Regions from separate parts of the Tepidamorphus sp. 3E244 genome, predicted to be linked through region 2. Evidence: predicted binding sites of a transcription regulator. Region 2 holds the regulator's gene; each other region holds the start of a gene.
What was found. Region 2 encodes LexA, which represses DNA repair genes until DNA is damaged. Its sites were predicted from a motif close to TGTTCNNNNTGTGTTCNG; they were not measured.
Positions count from the first base shown of each region.

Region 1: the regulator LexA is predicted to act here: its motif matches at 1,190-1,207, upstream of recA (recombinase RecA).
Region 3: the regulator LexA is predicted to act here: its motif matches at 1,475-1,492, upstream of ACKTEK_RS02085 (PA0069 family radical SAM protein).
Region 4: the regulator LexA is predicted to act here: its motif matches at 1,568-1,585, upstream of ACKTEK_RS10415 (UvrD-helicase domain-containing protein).

Region 1 is NZ_JBJXCY010000002.1:159,546-163,156, forward strand. It holds gene recA (recombinase RecA) at 1-1,075, opposite strand, end outside; gene cckA (cell cycle histidine kinase CckA) at 1,230-3,611, opposite strand, start outside.
Region 2 is NZ_JBJXCY010000001.1:1,399,652-1,403,262, forward strand. It holds gene ACKTEK_RS06585 (ComEC/Rec2 family competence protein) at 1-1,428, shown strand, start outside; gene lexA (transcriptional repressor LexA) at 1,422-2,135, opposite strand; gene glp (gephyrin-like molybdotransferase Glp) at 2,306-3,514, opposite strand; gene moaC (cyclic pyranopterin monophosphate synthase MoaC) at 3,511-3,611, opposite strand, start outside.
Region 3 is NZ_JBJXCY010000001.1:442,041-445,651, reverse strand. It holds gene ACKTEK_RS02100 (aldo/keto reductase) at 1-135, shown strand, start outside; gene ACKTEK_RS02095 (DUF2064 domain-containing protein) at 145-705, opposite strand; gene ACKTEK_RS02090 (TIGR04283 family arsenosugar biosynthesis glycosyltransferase) at 714-1,403, opposite strand; gene ACKTEK_RS02085 (PA0069 family radical SAM protein) at 1,515-2,702, shown strand; gene ACKTEK_RS02080 (ribonuclease HII) at 2,772-3,419, shown strand; gene ACKTEK_RS02075 (site-specific DNA-methyltransferase) at 3,491-3,611, shown strand, end outside.
Region 4 is NZ_JBJXCY010000002.1:327,381-330,991, forward strand. It holds gene ACKTEK_RS10405 (glycosyltransferase) at 1-430, opposite strand, end outside; gene ACKTEK_RS10410 (hypothetical protein) at 811-1,395, shown strand; gene ACKTEK_RS10415 (UvrD-helicase domain-containing protein) at 1,617-3,611, shown strand, end outside.

The DNA.
Region 1 (3,611 bases), on a different contig from region 2:
CCTCGGCAGCGTCGTCGTCCTCGCCGGGATCTTCGCCCAGCATCTTGTCGGCTATCAGACCAGCGCCCTGGCGAACCTTGCGCTCGATCTCCTCGGCAACTTCCGGGTTCTCGCGCAGGAAGTTCTTGGCGTTCTCGCGACCCTGTCCGAGCCGCTGGCTGTCATAGGAGAACCACGCGCCGGACTTCTCGACGATGCCACCCTTCACGCCAAGGTCGATCAGCTCGCCAAGACGCGAGATGCCTTCACCATACATGATGTCGAACTCGACCTCGCGGAACGGCGGAGCCACCTTGTTCTTCACGACCTTCACGCGGGTGTGGTTGCCGACAACCTCGTCGCGGTCCTTGATCGCGCCGATGCGGCGAATGTCGAGGCGCACGGACGCGTAGAACTTCAGCGCGTTGCCGCCGGTCGTCGTTTCCGGGCTGCCATACATGACGCCGATCTTCATGCGGATCTGGTTGATGAAGATGACGATGCACTTGGACTTGTTGATGGAGCCGGTGAGCTTGCGCAGTGCCTGGCTCATCAGGCGTGCCTGGAGACCGGGGAGCTGGTCGCCCATCTCGCCTTCCAGTTCCGCACGCGGGGTGAGCGCTGCCACCGAATCGATGACCACCATGTCGATGGCCCCGGAACGCACCAGCGTGTCGGCTATTTCAAGCGACTGTTCGCCGGTATCGGGCTGGGAGATCAGCAAGTCATCGACCTGCACACCAAGCTTGCGGGCATAGACGGCATCAAGCGCATGCTCGGCATCGACGAAGGCGCAGATGCCGCCGCGCTTCTGCGCTTCGGCCACGCAGTGTAGCGCAAGCGTCGTCTTGCCTGAGGATTCCGGCCCGTAAATCTCGATGATGCGTCCGCGAGGAATACCGCCGATGCCCAGTGCAAGGTCGAGACCGAGCGAGCCGGTGGGGATCGACTGGACCTCCACCACCTGCCCGTCCTTGCCGAGCCTCATGATCGAGCCCTTGCCGAACTGCCGTTCGATCTGGCCGAGTGCGGCTTCCAGAGCCTTGGTCTTGTCCATAGAGCCACCTTCCACGAGGCGAAGCGTTGATTGCGCCATCAGATTCGTCCCTTCTCTACCACATTCGCGCCAAGAGCAGATCACTCTTGCGGACCAGACCTTTTGCCCGGCGCCACGGAAGCGCCTGACAGGTATGTACACGAAATGTTCTAGTAGAACAAGTAGAGAACACGCTTCTCGGAGATGAAGCGCTCTAGTCCTGCGACATCACCGTTTTCACGGTCTCCGCGAGGGTCTTCAGGTTGAAGGGCTTGGGCAGGAAGTGGAATGTCTCGTTCTCGTCGAGATTGCGCTTGAAGGCGTCGTCCGCGTAGCCCGAGACGAAGATGATCTTCAGTTCCTTGTTGGTCTTGCGCATCTCGCGCAGCATTGTCGGACCGTCCATTTCCGGCATCACCACGTCGGAGAGTACGAGGTCCACCTTGCCGCCCATTTCCGCCATCCGGTCGAGGGCCTCAAGGCCGGTCGCGGCCTCCACCACCGTGTATCCGGCAGCCGACAGCGCGCGCGCGGCGAAGGCACGCACGGCGTCTTCATCCTCCACGATGAGGATTGCACCCTGACCGGTGAGGTCCTTGATTTCCGCCTTCGCCACTTGGCCCGCGGAGCCGGCGTCGCTCGCCTCGCAGCGCGGCAGGAAGATGCGGAACGTGGTGCCTGCGCCCACTTCCGAGTCGCAGAAGATGAAGCCGCCCGTCTGCTTCACGATGCCGTATACGGTCGAAAGTCCAAGCCCTGTCCCCTTGCCTACTTCCTTCGTCGAGAAGAACGGATCGAATATCTTGTCCATGATGTCGCGCGGAATGCCGGTTCCGGTGTCGTGCACTTCCGTCAGCACGTAATCGCCTTCCGGCAGCAGGGCGTGGTTGAAGTCTGCCGTATCCTCTGCCGGGACATTGCGCGTGTTGATGACGAGCTCACCGCCGTCGGGCATTGCGTCGCGCGCGTTCACCGCGAGATTGATGATGACCTGTTCGAGCTGTGTCAGGTCCGCCTTCACCGGCCACAGGTCACGCCCGCGCCCGAGCTCCAGCTTGACCTTCGCACCGATCAGGCGGCGCAGGAGAACAGCAAGCTCCGAGATCGCGTCGTTGAGGCGCAGCACCTGCGGACGCAGGGTCTGGCGGCGCGAGAAGGCGAGAAGCTGGCGCACGAGGCCTGCCGCGCGCTGCGCGTTCTCCTTGATCGACTTGATGTCGTTGAAGGACGGGTCGGTGGTGGAATGGCTGGCCAGCAGCAGGTCGGAAAAGCCGATGATGGCGGTGAGCACGTTGTTGAAATCGTGCGCGATGCCACCGGCAAGCTGGCCGACCGCCTGCATCTTCTGGCTCTGGGCGAACTGCTCTTCCAGCGCCTTCTGCTCTGTGATGTCGAGTGCGTAGACAATAGCCGACTCGCCGTCGCCTTCCGCATCCCCCACCGGCGTCACGAAGAAACGCGCCTTGCGCTTGTCTTGGCCCGCAAGCTGAACGTCCACCGGCTCGAAGTCGGAGACGCCGCCAACCGCCCGCTCCACGTGCTCGCGAAGCGCTGCCTGGTCGGCTTCCGCCACCGTGTCGTAGATCGAGGCCCCGCGCGGTCCGGCGCCTTCAGAGGCATTGGCCAGCAGTGCACCGAAGGTCTGCGCGAACGGCGCATTGGTGCGCTGGGTGCGGCCTTCCGCGTCGATGGTCGCGATGGAGAACGGCGAGGAGTTGAAGAAGCGCGCAAAGCGCACTTCCACCGCGCGCAGCGGGTCGGCCTCGTCCCCGGTCGCGGAGCGGTTGAGCACGAGCGTGCGCGAGGGGATCGCCGTGCCGTCCGGCTGGTAGGCGACCTTGTGCACGAGCCGCACGGGCAATGATTTGCCGTTGCGGCGCAGCAGGTCGAGGTCGAAGGTCTCAGTGCGCACTTCCCCCGGTGCGGGCGCAAGGTGGTTGATGAGGGCGGCCCCGTCACCGGAGACGAGCTGCGCCAGCGGCACGGTCCCGCGCTCGAAATCGCCAAGGTCGCGCCCCAGCCATGCAGCCAGCGTCGCGTTGATATAGACGATGTTGCCGCTGCCATCGATCGACAGGAAGCCCGCCGGCGCGTGGTCGAGATAGTCGATCGCGCCCTGCAGTTCGACGAAGGCGTTTTCCTGCCGTTCCCGGTCGCGGGTGATGTCGGAGACCTGCCACACGCGCTTGGACCCGCTCGGCGAACCGGACTCCACCAGCGGCTGAACGCGCACACGGTACCAGACGGTGTCGGGCTCCTCGTCCTCGAGCACACGGCGCTCGATGCGCAGGTCTTCCTGGTGCGGGCGTCCTTCGGCCGCGGCCTGGCTCAGGCGGTAGATCTGTTCGGAGATGTCGCGTTCGCCCGCAAAGAACCGCTCCACGGTCTTCACGTCGGCAAGGCCCTCCGCGCCGGTCAGGCTGCGATAGGCAGCGTTTGCCTGCAGGATGCGCCCGTCACGGTCGCTGACGAGGATGCCCTCCGGCACGCTTTCGGCGACGTTGGAGGCGGCACCCGCGCCAGCTGCGCCCGAAACCGGGCGGATCATGCCGACGGCCAGCGCAAACAGCAGGAACACGCCGGCAACGGCAAGGAT
Region 2 (3,611 bases):
GGAAAACGAGGCGGCATCGGCGATGAACCGCAGGACGCGCTGCGCGCAGCGGGCCTGCAGCACATTCTCGCGATTTCGGGCCTGCACATGGCGCTGGTCGCTGGGTCGATCTTCATGGCGCTGCGAACGGTGCTGGCGGGCGTCGGCGGGCTGGCGCTCAACCACCCGACGCGCAAATACGCCGCACTCGCGGCGATTGCGGTCGCGGCATCCTATCTGGCGTTGTCCGGCGCGCCGGTTTCGGCGCAGCGCGCCTTCATCATGACAGCCGTGATGTTCACAGCCGTATTGCTCGACAGACCCGCGCTGACCTTGCGCAACGTCGCCATCGCGGCAATCGCGATCATCGTCTTCAAGCCGTCCGCAGTGCTGGAGGCTGGTTTCCAGATGTCGTTCGCGGCAACCGCGGCACTGGTCAGCATCTACGAGACGACGCGCAGGCGACGGCTGCAAAAGGACGAAGAGGTCTTCGCCACGCGGCGGTTCGCGGGGCTGCGCTTCTTCCTGACCGCACTCGTCATCACCGCGCTTGTCGGTGGCCTGTCAACCGCGCCGTTCGCCGCCTACCACTTCAACCGGTTCGCGCCTTATGGCCTTCTCGGCAACGTGCTCGCCATGCCGATCGTAAGCTTCTGGGTCATGCCGTCCGCGGTGATTTCAGGCCTCGCCATGCCGCTGGGGCTGGAAGTTTTGCCGCTGAAGTTGATGGGGGCGGGCGTCGATGCCGTCGTCGCGGTCGCAAGCTGGGTTGCAAGCCTGTCCCATGCCGAGATGCCGGTTGCTGCTTTCCCTGCGCTGTCGCTCTGGCTGACAGCGCTCGCCCTTATGTGGCTCGTCATCTGGCGCGGGGCATGGCGCTATGCCGGGGCCGCGGTCGGCATGGTGCTGGCGATCGGGGCGGCGCAAGCCTCGCGCCCGCCGGACATTCTCATCGACCGGGACGGAGACCTTGCCGCCATCCAGACCGGCAACGGAGAACTGGTTTTCGCGGCGAAACGCAAGGCGGGGTTCGTCATCGAGACATGGCTGCGGCGCAGCGGCGATCCGAGACCGTTGGAGGAGGGGCTGGCGGCTGTTGCGCGTTGCGACGCAACCGCGTGCCGCGTGACCGCGGCAACAGCGCGGGGACAGCCGGTCACCGTGTCGCTGCAAGCGAAGGAGCAGACCGCTCTCGATGCCTGCGATGGGGCGGATATCGTCGTCCTGTCAGCTTACACGCAGAGGCCGGCAAGTTGCGCGGCACGTCTTGCGGTCACCACCGACATGCTGGAGGACCGCGGCGCGCTCGGCATCCGCGTCGATTCTGCCAGCAACGCAAGCGCTCTGGCTTTCGAAGTGACGGGCGCGAACGACGCGCGCCGTCACCGGATCTGGCATCGTGCGCAACCCGGGCCAGACAGTCCGGACGCAGAGCAGGGCGCTCAGTAGCGGCGGAACAGGCCCGCCAGCCGGCCCTGGATTCGCACCCGGTCCGGACCGAAGATGCGCGTCTCGTAGTTCGGGTTGGCGGCTTCCAGCGCGATGGACGCACCCTTGCGCCGCAGGCGCTTGAGGGTCGCTTCCTCGTCATCGACCAGCGCAACGACGATCTCGCCCGTATCGGCGGTATCGGACTTGCGGATCAGGACCGTATCGCCATCGAGAATGCCGGCCTCGATCATGGAGTCGCCACGCACTTCCAGCGCGAAATGTTCGCCGGTGGTGAGCATGTCTGCCGGGACCGAGATGGTGTGCGAGTGGGTCTGGATCGCCTCGATGGGCGTACCGGCCGCGATGCGCCCCATCACCGGGATCGCAACGGAATCACTGCCGCTGTCACTGTGGGAATCCTCACGCGGCGGCTGCCGCTTGCCAAGCCCGCCTTCCACCACATTTGGCGAGAATCCACGACCGCGCGAAGCGGGCATGGCAGGGGACATGGCATCCGGCAGCTTGACGATTTCCAGCGCACGGGCGCGGTGCGGCAGGCGGCGAATGAAGCCGCGCTCTTCCAGCGCCGTGATCAGCCGGTGGATGCCGGACTTGGACCGCAGGTCCAGCGCTTCCTTCATCTCGTCGAACGAAGGCGGAACGCCGGATTCTTTCAACCGCTCGTGAATGAACAAAAGGAGTTCACGTTGCTTGCGTGTCAGCATGGCCAGGTCCGCTCGCTGTCTGTCCGGGTCATTCGCGTGACTGCCTGTAGGCGCCAATGCGAAGAATCGGCATGTACAAATCAGGAACATTGTCTACATGTTCCGAACTTGTTCTACAACCGTAAATGTTCGGTAAATGTTCGGGGTGGGGTTCCGCCGCGTCAGCCGCGTCAATCGATGGACGGAAGCAGCGAGACGTAGCGGCACGGCTCACCCGCGTCCGCTTTCGGGGCATGGGGCGGCCGCACGACCAGCACGTCCGTGCGCCCCAGTGTCGCCAGCATGGAGCTGTCCTGCCGCGAGAAGGGATGCGCCACGTGGAGGCCGTTCTCTATGGCAAGCCGCGCCCGGACATAGTCCTGCCGGTGGTCGTTCTCCGGCATCTCGCGGCCCAGTACGGCATGGTCGGGTTCTTCGGCCTGCTGCACCCCGAGCAGCGCACGCGCCAGCGGCACGAGAAACAGTCGCGCGCAGACGATGGCCGACACCGGGTTGCCTGGGAGGCCGATGAAGGACTGCTCGCCGCGTCGCCCGAACATCAGCGGCTTGCCGGGGCGCATGGCGATCTTCCAGAAGCCCATCTCGACGCCGAGATCGGCCAGCACATCCTGCATGTGGTCGTGGTCGCCAACGGATGCGCCACCCGTGGTGACCACGGCATCCGCTCCGGCTTCGACAGCCTGCGCAAGCTTTGCGGCGATGATCTTGCGATCATCCGGCGCGACGCCGAGGTCGGTGGCCTCGGCCCCTGCCATGCGTAGCATTGCGGCGACGCCGAAATTGTTGGAGGCGACGATCTGGTCCGGGCCGACATTCTCGCCGGGCAGCACGAGTTCATCGCCGGTCGAGAGAATCGCGAAGCGCGGCTTGCGGCGAACGGGAACGGTGGCATGACCCATGGCAGCGGCAAGCGCGACGCGGGCAGGCGTCAGGACCCTGCCGGCGTCGAGAAGTGCATCGCCCTCGCTGAAATCCATGCCGCGCGGGCGCACGAAGCGGCCCGCCTCGGTTGCAGGCACGCGGATCGTGTCGCCGTCGCGCGCGACGTTTTCCTGGATGACGATGGTGTCCGCCCCGTCCGGCAGTGGCGCTCCGGTAAAGATGCGCACGGCCTCGCCAGCGTTCAGGGTGCCGTCGAAGCGCGCGCCTGCCGCAGCCGACCCGATGACGCGCAGTGACGTGTCGCTTTCAACGTCGCTCGCGCGCACGGCGTAGCCATCCATGGCGGAGGTTGCCCAAGGCGGCTGGGTGCGTGTCGCGGCCATTGGTTCAGCGAGAACGCGCAGGTCTGCCACGGCAATGCCGACCTGCTCGGTTCCCGTCGGCTTTGCGCCCGACAGAAGCCGCGCCAAAGCCTCGTCGACGGGCAGCAGGCTCATGCGGGCTCGGCGGAATAGTCGCCGGATTTGCCGCCGGACTTGTTCAGCAGCCGGATGCCGGAAATCGTCATGCCGCGATCAACCGCCTTCACCATGT
Region 3 (3,611 bases), 960 kb from region 2:
GAATGCGTCGCGGCGGCGGACCTCGAACTCTCCGCTGACGACCTTGCGCGGATCGAGGCGGTGCTGCCCGTCGGGTGGGCACATGGAGACCGCTATTCGGATGCGCAGTGGATCGGCCCGGAGCGCTACTGCTGAGAACGGGTTTCAGCCGTCCACGTCATCCAGTTGGTCGGCAAAACCGACGCAGCCCTTAGGCAGGGTTTTGAGCGTGTCGGCCATTGCGTGTTCGGTGGACCAGCGCACACCCTGAAAGATGTGCGGCGGGCGCAAGCCCCCGCACAGGCCCACGCACCAGTAGCCGCCATCGCCCGAGGGACCCAGCACCGCGCCGTGCCGCTCGGCAAGGCGGAACGCGCGGTCGATATGGGCGCGGGTCATGGCGGGAATGTCGGCCCCGGTGATCAGGACCGTTTCGTCCGGGAAGTTCGCGAAAACGCGGGCCATGCGCGCGCCGAGGTCGCCGCCCCCTTGTGCGATGCGCGCACCCGGCGGCAGCATGGGCGACAGGAGCGCGGTATCCGGCGCGACGGCCATGGCGGTTTGCCAGCGCGGGTCGGCGGAGAGAGCGCGCAGCAAGCGGTCCAGCGTGACGCGCTGGAACATGGTCGCCGGCACGGTGCCGATGGATGCCGCCAGCCGCGACTTCACGCGGCCCATGCGTGGCTCCTTCGCCATGATGACGAGGCGGCGTTCGCGGCCCAACATGGAAGTGATCAGCCGTAGATGCGGGAGATGACGCGCGGCGGCACGCGGAAATAGTAGAGTGCGAGGCAGCCGAGATTGCGCAGGGAGCGGCGGACATAGCCGTTCTCGCGGTAGCGCTCGGCACTGGTCACCGCACCGGAGCGCAGCATGACGAGGCGCGAGCGCCCGATGCGGCGCACGAGGTCCACATCCTCCATCAGCGGCAGTTCGCGGTAGCCGCCGAGGCTTTCATACATGCGGCGCGGCATCAGCAGGCCCTGGTCGCCATAGGGCAGCGCGAAGAGCGCGCAGCGCAGCGACACCATCCGCTCCAGCCAGCGTGCCGCGAAGCCGAAATCGTCCAGCCGGAACGAGAAGGTCGCCGCCTGCTCACGACCGCGCATCTGGCTCGTCTCGATGAAGGACTTCACCTCGTGGTGCCAGCCGTCTTCCAGCACCGTGTCGGCGTGCAGGAACATCAGCCAGTCGCCACGGCGCGCGGCACCGGCCCCGGCTGCCAGTTGCTGGCCGCGCCCGCGCTCGCAGGTCACGAGTTCGCAGCCCATCTCGTCGGCAATGCGCGGACCCATATCCGTCGATCCGCCATCGGCGATCACCACTTCGGCAACCATTCCGTCCGCAGCCGCGTTGACGAGTGCAGAGAGGCACGCGCCCAGGGTGCGTTCGGCATTCAGTGTCGGGATGACGATGCTCAGCATGTCGAACTTATAGCATGTTGCGTCGCAGCACCGGCAAGCCCGCCGCCACGAAACTGTTTGTATAGCGTTTATGTTCCTGTTATGTTCTCGTTCCAACGAGATGGAATCGCAATGAGCGCAAGGCAATCCCTTTCCGGCCTCCCCCCGGCCGACGCAGACCGCACCGCCGCCGGCACCCGTGGCACCACTTCCCCCGGCGGTTCCAGCCCGGCGGCGGGCGGGCCTGCCGCACGGATCGAGCCCCACCTGCGCCGCGGGCGCGGCAGCGGGACCAATGCGTCCGGTCGCTACGAGCGGTTCCGGCTGGAAAGCTTCGATGACGGCTGGGAGAGCCTTGCCGAGTTGCCCGGCGTGAAGACGCAGGTGACGACCGAGACCCCGCGCAAGATCATCACCCGCAACCAGTCGCCCGACATTTCCTTCGACCGGTCGATCAACCCGTATCGCGGCTGCGAGCACGGCTGCTCGTATTGCTTCGCGCGCCCGACGCACGCCTATATGGGCCTGTCGCCGGGGCTGGATTTCGAAACCAAGCTGTTCGCCAAGCCGAACGCGGCAGAACTGCTGGAAACCGAACTGGCGGCAGAAGGCTACGAGCCGCGCACCATCGCCATGGGCACCAACACCGACCCCTACCAGCCCATCGAGCGGACGCACCGCATCACGCGCAAGGTCCTGCAGGTGCTGGCGCGGCACAACCACCCCGTCGGCATCGTCACCAAGAACCACCTGGTAACCCGCGACATCGATATCCTCGGGCCGATGGCGGAGAAGGGTCTGGCCAAGGTGGCGCTGTCGATCACCACCATGGACCGCGAGCTTGCCCGCAACATGGAGCCGCGTGCATCCACCCCGCAACGACGGCTGGAGGCTATCCTGCGGCTGACGGAGGCCGGTATTCCGACGACGGTCATGGTCGCGCCGGTCATTCCGGGGCTCAACGACAGCGAGATCGAGTCGATCTTGGCGGCAGCCTCCGCCGCCGGTGCGCGCGAGGCCGGGTACGTCATGCTGCGTCTGCCGCTTGAGGTGCGCGACCTGTTCGTCGACTGGCTCAATTGCAACGTGCCGGACCGCGCGGGCAAGGTCATGTCGCTGGTCAGGCAGATGCGCGGCGGCAAGGACTACGACGCCGATTTCGGCAGCCGGATGCGCGGCACCGGACCGGTCGCATGGTCCATCGGACGGCGCTTCGAGATCGCGACGGACAGGAACAAGATGAACCGGGAGCGGGTGAGCCTGCGCACGGACCTGTTCGAGAAGCCATTGAAGCGCGGGGCGCAGCTGGCGCTGTTCTGATCGGCTTTTGCCGATCCCGAAAAGAGCGCTGATCTTGAAAATCGAAAGCGAGTCTGGCCCAGTGCGGGGATGACCGCACCTGCCCGCACTGGCGATTTCTTCCGTGATATCCGGCGCGAATGCGACCCGGTGCCGGAACTTTGCGCGCAGACGGCCGGCGTGGATGAAGCCGGTCGCGGTCCCATCGCAGGCCCGGTGGTGACGGCGGCCGTCATCCTCGACCCCGATTGCGTGCCGGACGGCCTCGACGATTCCAAGGTCCTGACAGCCGAACGCCGCGAAGAGCTTTTCAAGCAGATCATGGCCTGCGCGACGGTGAGCGTGTGCGCCGCCTCACCGCGCCGGATCGCGGTCCTGAACATTCGCGGCGCGACCCTGTGGGCGATGAACCGGGCTGTCTCGGGCCTAAACCGCGCCCCGCGCACCATCCTCGTCGACGGGCGCGACCAGTTGCCCGGTCGCGAGAGTGTGTCCATCGCCATCATCAAGGGCGATGCGCGCCACGCCGCCATCTCGGCGGCCTCCATCGTCGCCAAGGTCGCCCGCGACAGGCTGATGACGCGGGCCGAGCGCGCCTTTCCGGGCTACGGCTTCGACCGGCACATGGGCTACGGCACGCCGGCCCACATGGACGCGCTGACGCGGCTCGGTCCTTGCGCGCTCCACCGCGAAACCTTCGCCCCCGTCGCGGCGCTGGTTGCGGCGCGTCGCGGTTAATCACCGCTTTACCACAACCATTTACCCTGTCGGGCAGTACCTGTTTTGTATTGCGTAAGGGTCAGTTGTTCATGCGTTCGCTCTCCAAGGCGAAGGCTGGCGGTCCGTCTTCGGATTGCGGCCTTCATCCCGCCCTCGACACGTTCCTCGACAAGATTCACGTGGGCGATTGCATCGCCGAGATGGCGAAGA
Region 4 (3,611 bases), on a different contig from region 2:
GCAGCAGCGGCCGCGTGATGAAGGTTGAGTCCGACGGATCGTGCAGGACAAACGGAACATCGGCTGACCACCGCAGCACCCTGTCACCGAAAACGCGGGCCAGCGGCACGCCCCGCTTGACCACGCGACGGTTGGCAACGAGCCGGGCCAGCGCGCCGAACCCCTCGCTGGCGCGCTCCGTTCCGCGTGACAGGAATATGCCGTCGATATTTGGGTCGCGAACCAGCGATATGATCTTCGGCAACCGCGCGGTCGTGAAGCTGAAGGTGCCGTCATCCTCTTCATCGAGCGGATCGGGATCCGTCGAGATGAACGTGGTCTGATCGGGATAGACGACCTTCACCAGAGGCTCACGACCCATTTCTATCAATCTCATCCAGACGTCCTCGTATCCGGTGCGGGCGCGCGCCTTTTCGCGACCTGTCTGCACGCGACGCGTCCAACCGTCAACGCGATGCCGGGGCGGGCGGCACAGCACGTCGCTGAGCCGAGGATCACAACAGGTGCGAGGAGAAGAGAAACAATTGTGCAGCGCAGTAGACAAAACTATAAGCATCAACACATAACGTCGCCGGAGCACCTCGCCTGCACAGCAATTCCACTTTGTTTATTTTATTTGTAGTTGTCGCCGATACCTTCATTTAAGCAAGACTCTCCAGTATTCGGAACGATACGCGCCTGAAGCATTTGTCCTTTCGCAAAACCAATCAAACCAACGCGAAAGGAAAGACGATGAGACTTCAGAACAAGACAATTCGCACAGCTCTGAACAAGACTCGCCTGGTTGCTCCCGCCGTTGGGTTGGCTCTTATGGCGAGCGTCAGTTTCAGTGCTCTTGCACAGGACGCCGGCGGTATCGGCGGTGGCATTGGTGGCGGCATCGGCGGTGGTGGCGCAGGTGCCGGTGCAGGCATCGGTGGAGGCGGCATTGGCGCCGGTGCAGGTGCCGGCATCGGTGGCGACGGTGCGGATGCAGGCATCGGTGCCAGTGTCGGCGGCGTCGATGGGTCCGCTTCCGCCAGTATCGGCAGCGGCAGTGCGGACGCGGATGCTAGCGTCAGCACGGGCGGCACGCAGGGTACGGCCTCCATCAGCGTCGGCCGCACCAGCACGGATGCGGATGTCAGCGTCGGAACGCTCGGCACGCAGGGTGACGCGTCCGTTTCGGTCGGCGGCGACACGACAGCGAGTGCCAGTGCCGGCCTCTCCACGGGCGATACCGGCCAGATCGGTTCGCTTGCCGGCATGAGCCGCGGCGAACTCAGCGCCGCCTTCGGTGCACTTGGCTCCGGGGAAGTTGCCGAACTGCGCAAGACCTGCCGCGACGTGCTTGCAGCACCCGCCGGATATTCGGCAAATACGCTCAAGGTCTGCAAGGTCATCGCTTCGCTCTGACCCGGTGATCCGGCCATCGGATGACTGAAACGGTGAAACAAGACGGGGCGGCAGCACACACACTGCCGCCCTCTTTTCTCGTCATGTTGGGTGCTCGGAATTGGTGGATCGACGACGCACAACAGGTCGCGCCGCTGGAAACTGGCGATCCGCCTCGCATATGTCCATATTGCAGCACGAAACGCGAACACGAATCAGGACGATTGGACCTCCGCCACCGTATGTCAGCGCGCAACGCACCGCTTGAACCACCCGCCCCCCCACAGGGCGGCATCGCCGCGCGCGCACGCGCCGCAGCTGCCCCGCCCTATCTCGACGGGCTGAACCCGGAGCAGCGCGAGGCGGTGGAAACGACGGACGGTCCGGTCCTCGTTCTGGCCGGTGCAGGCACCGGCAAGACGCGGGTGCTGACGACGCGTATCGCCCACATTCTGGCGACCGGGCGCGCACGTCCCGGCCAGATCCTCGCGGTGACTTTCACCAACAAGGCCGCGCGCGAGATGAAGCATCGCATCGGCTCGCTGATCGGCCAGTCGGTGGAGGGCATGGCCTGGCTTGGCACGTTCCACGCCATCGGCGTGAAGATCCTGCGCACCCATGCCGAACTCGCCGGCCTCAAGCGCAACTTCACGATCCTCGACACCGACGACCAGATCCGCCTGCTGAAGCAGATCATCCAGGCCGAGAACATCGACGACAAGCGCTGGCCCGCCCGGCAACTCGCCTCGCATATTGATGGCTGGAAGAACCGCGGCATGACGCCGGACAAGGTGCCGCAGGGCGAGGCCTTCGCCTTTGCCAACGGGCGTGGCGCGGAACTCTACCAGATGTACCAGGACCGGCTGCGCGTGCTGAACGCGGTCGATTTCGGCGACCTTCTGCTGGAGACCCTCGATATCCTGCACAAGCACCCGGACGTGCTGGCCGAGTACCAGCGCCGCTTTCGCTACGTGCTGGTCGACGAGTACCAGGACACCAACGTCGTCCAGTATCTCTGGCTTAAGCTGCTCGCCCGGCGCGAGGACGGCAACCCCGGCAACATTGCCTGCGTGGGCGACGACGACCAGTCGATCTACGGCTGGCGCGGGGCCGACGTCGACAACATCCTGCGCTTCGAGAAGGATTTTCCGGGTGCCAAGGTCGTGCGGCTGGAGCGCAACTACCGCTCCAAGGCGCATATCCTGACCGCCGCGTCGCATCTGATCGCCCACAACGAGGGCCGCCTCGGCAAGACCCTGCACACCGACGACGACGATGGCGAGAAGGTCATGGTCGCCTGCGCGTGGGACAGCGAGGAAGAGGCCCGTCTCATCGGCGAGGAGATCGAGCGTCTCCAGCGCGGTGGAGAAAGCCTGAACGAGATCGCCATTCTCGTGCGCGCGTCGTTCCAGATGCGCGAGTTCGAAGACCGCTTCGTGACGCTCGGCCTCCCCTATCGCGTCATCGGCGGTCCGCGCTTTTATGAGCGCGCCGAAATTCGCGATGCGATGGCCTACTTCCGCGTGCTGGTGCAGCCCGCCGACGATCTCGCCTTCGAGCGCATCGTCAACACGCCGCGCCGCGGTCTTGGCGATGCGACGCTGAAGATCCTGCATGCCTATGCGCGCGCCAACTCGGTACCGCTGATACAGGCCGCCGCGGTCATCATCGAAACGGAAGAGCTGAAGCCCAAGCCGCGCAAGTCGCTGCGCGACGTGCTCGACATGTTCGAACGCTGGCGCAACGAACTGGATTCCACCGCCCATACCGAGCTCGCGCCAATCATCCTCGATGAGTCCGGCTACACGCAGATGTGGCTCGACGACAAGTCGCCGGATGCGCCGGGACGGCTGGAAAACCTGAAGGAACTCGTGCGCTCCATGGAGCCGTATGAATCCATGGCCGGCTTCCTCGAACACGTCTCGCTGGTGATGGATGCCGAAACCGGTGCCGAGCAGGAGGAGAAGGTCTCGCTGATGACGCTTCACTCCGCCAAGGGGCTGGAGTTCGACACCGTCTTCCTTCCCGGCTGGGAAGAAGGCCTGTTCCCGCACCAGCGCGCGCTGGATGAAAGCGGCAAGTCTGGCCTGGAGGAGGAACGCCGCCTCGCCTATGTCGGCATCACGCGGGCCAAGGAGCGCGCACGGCTCTACTTCGCCTCCAATCGCCGCATTCACGGGCTGTGGCAGTCGTCCATCCCCTCGCGCTTCCTCGATGAACTCCCGGCGTCTGCCGTG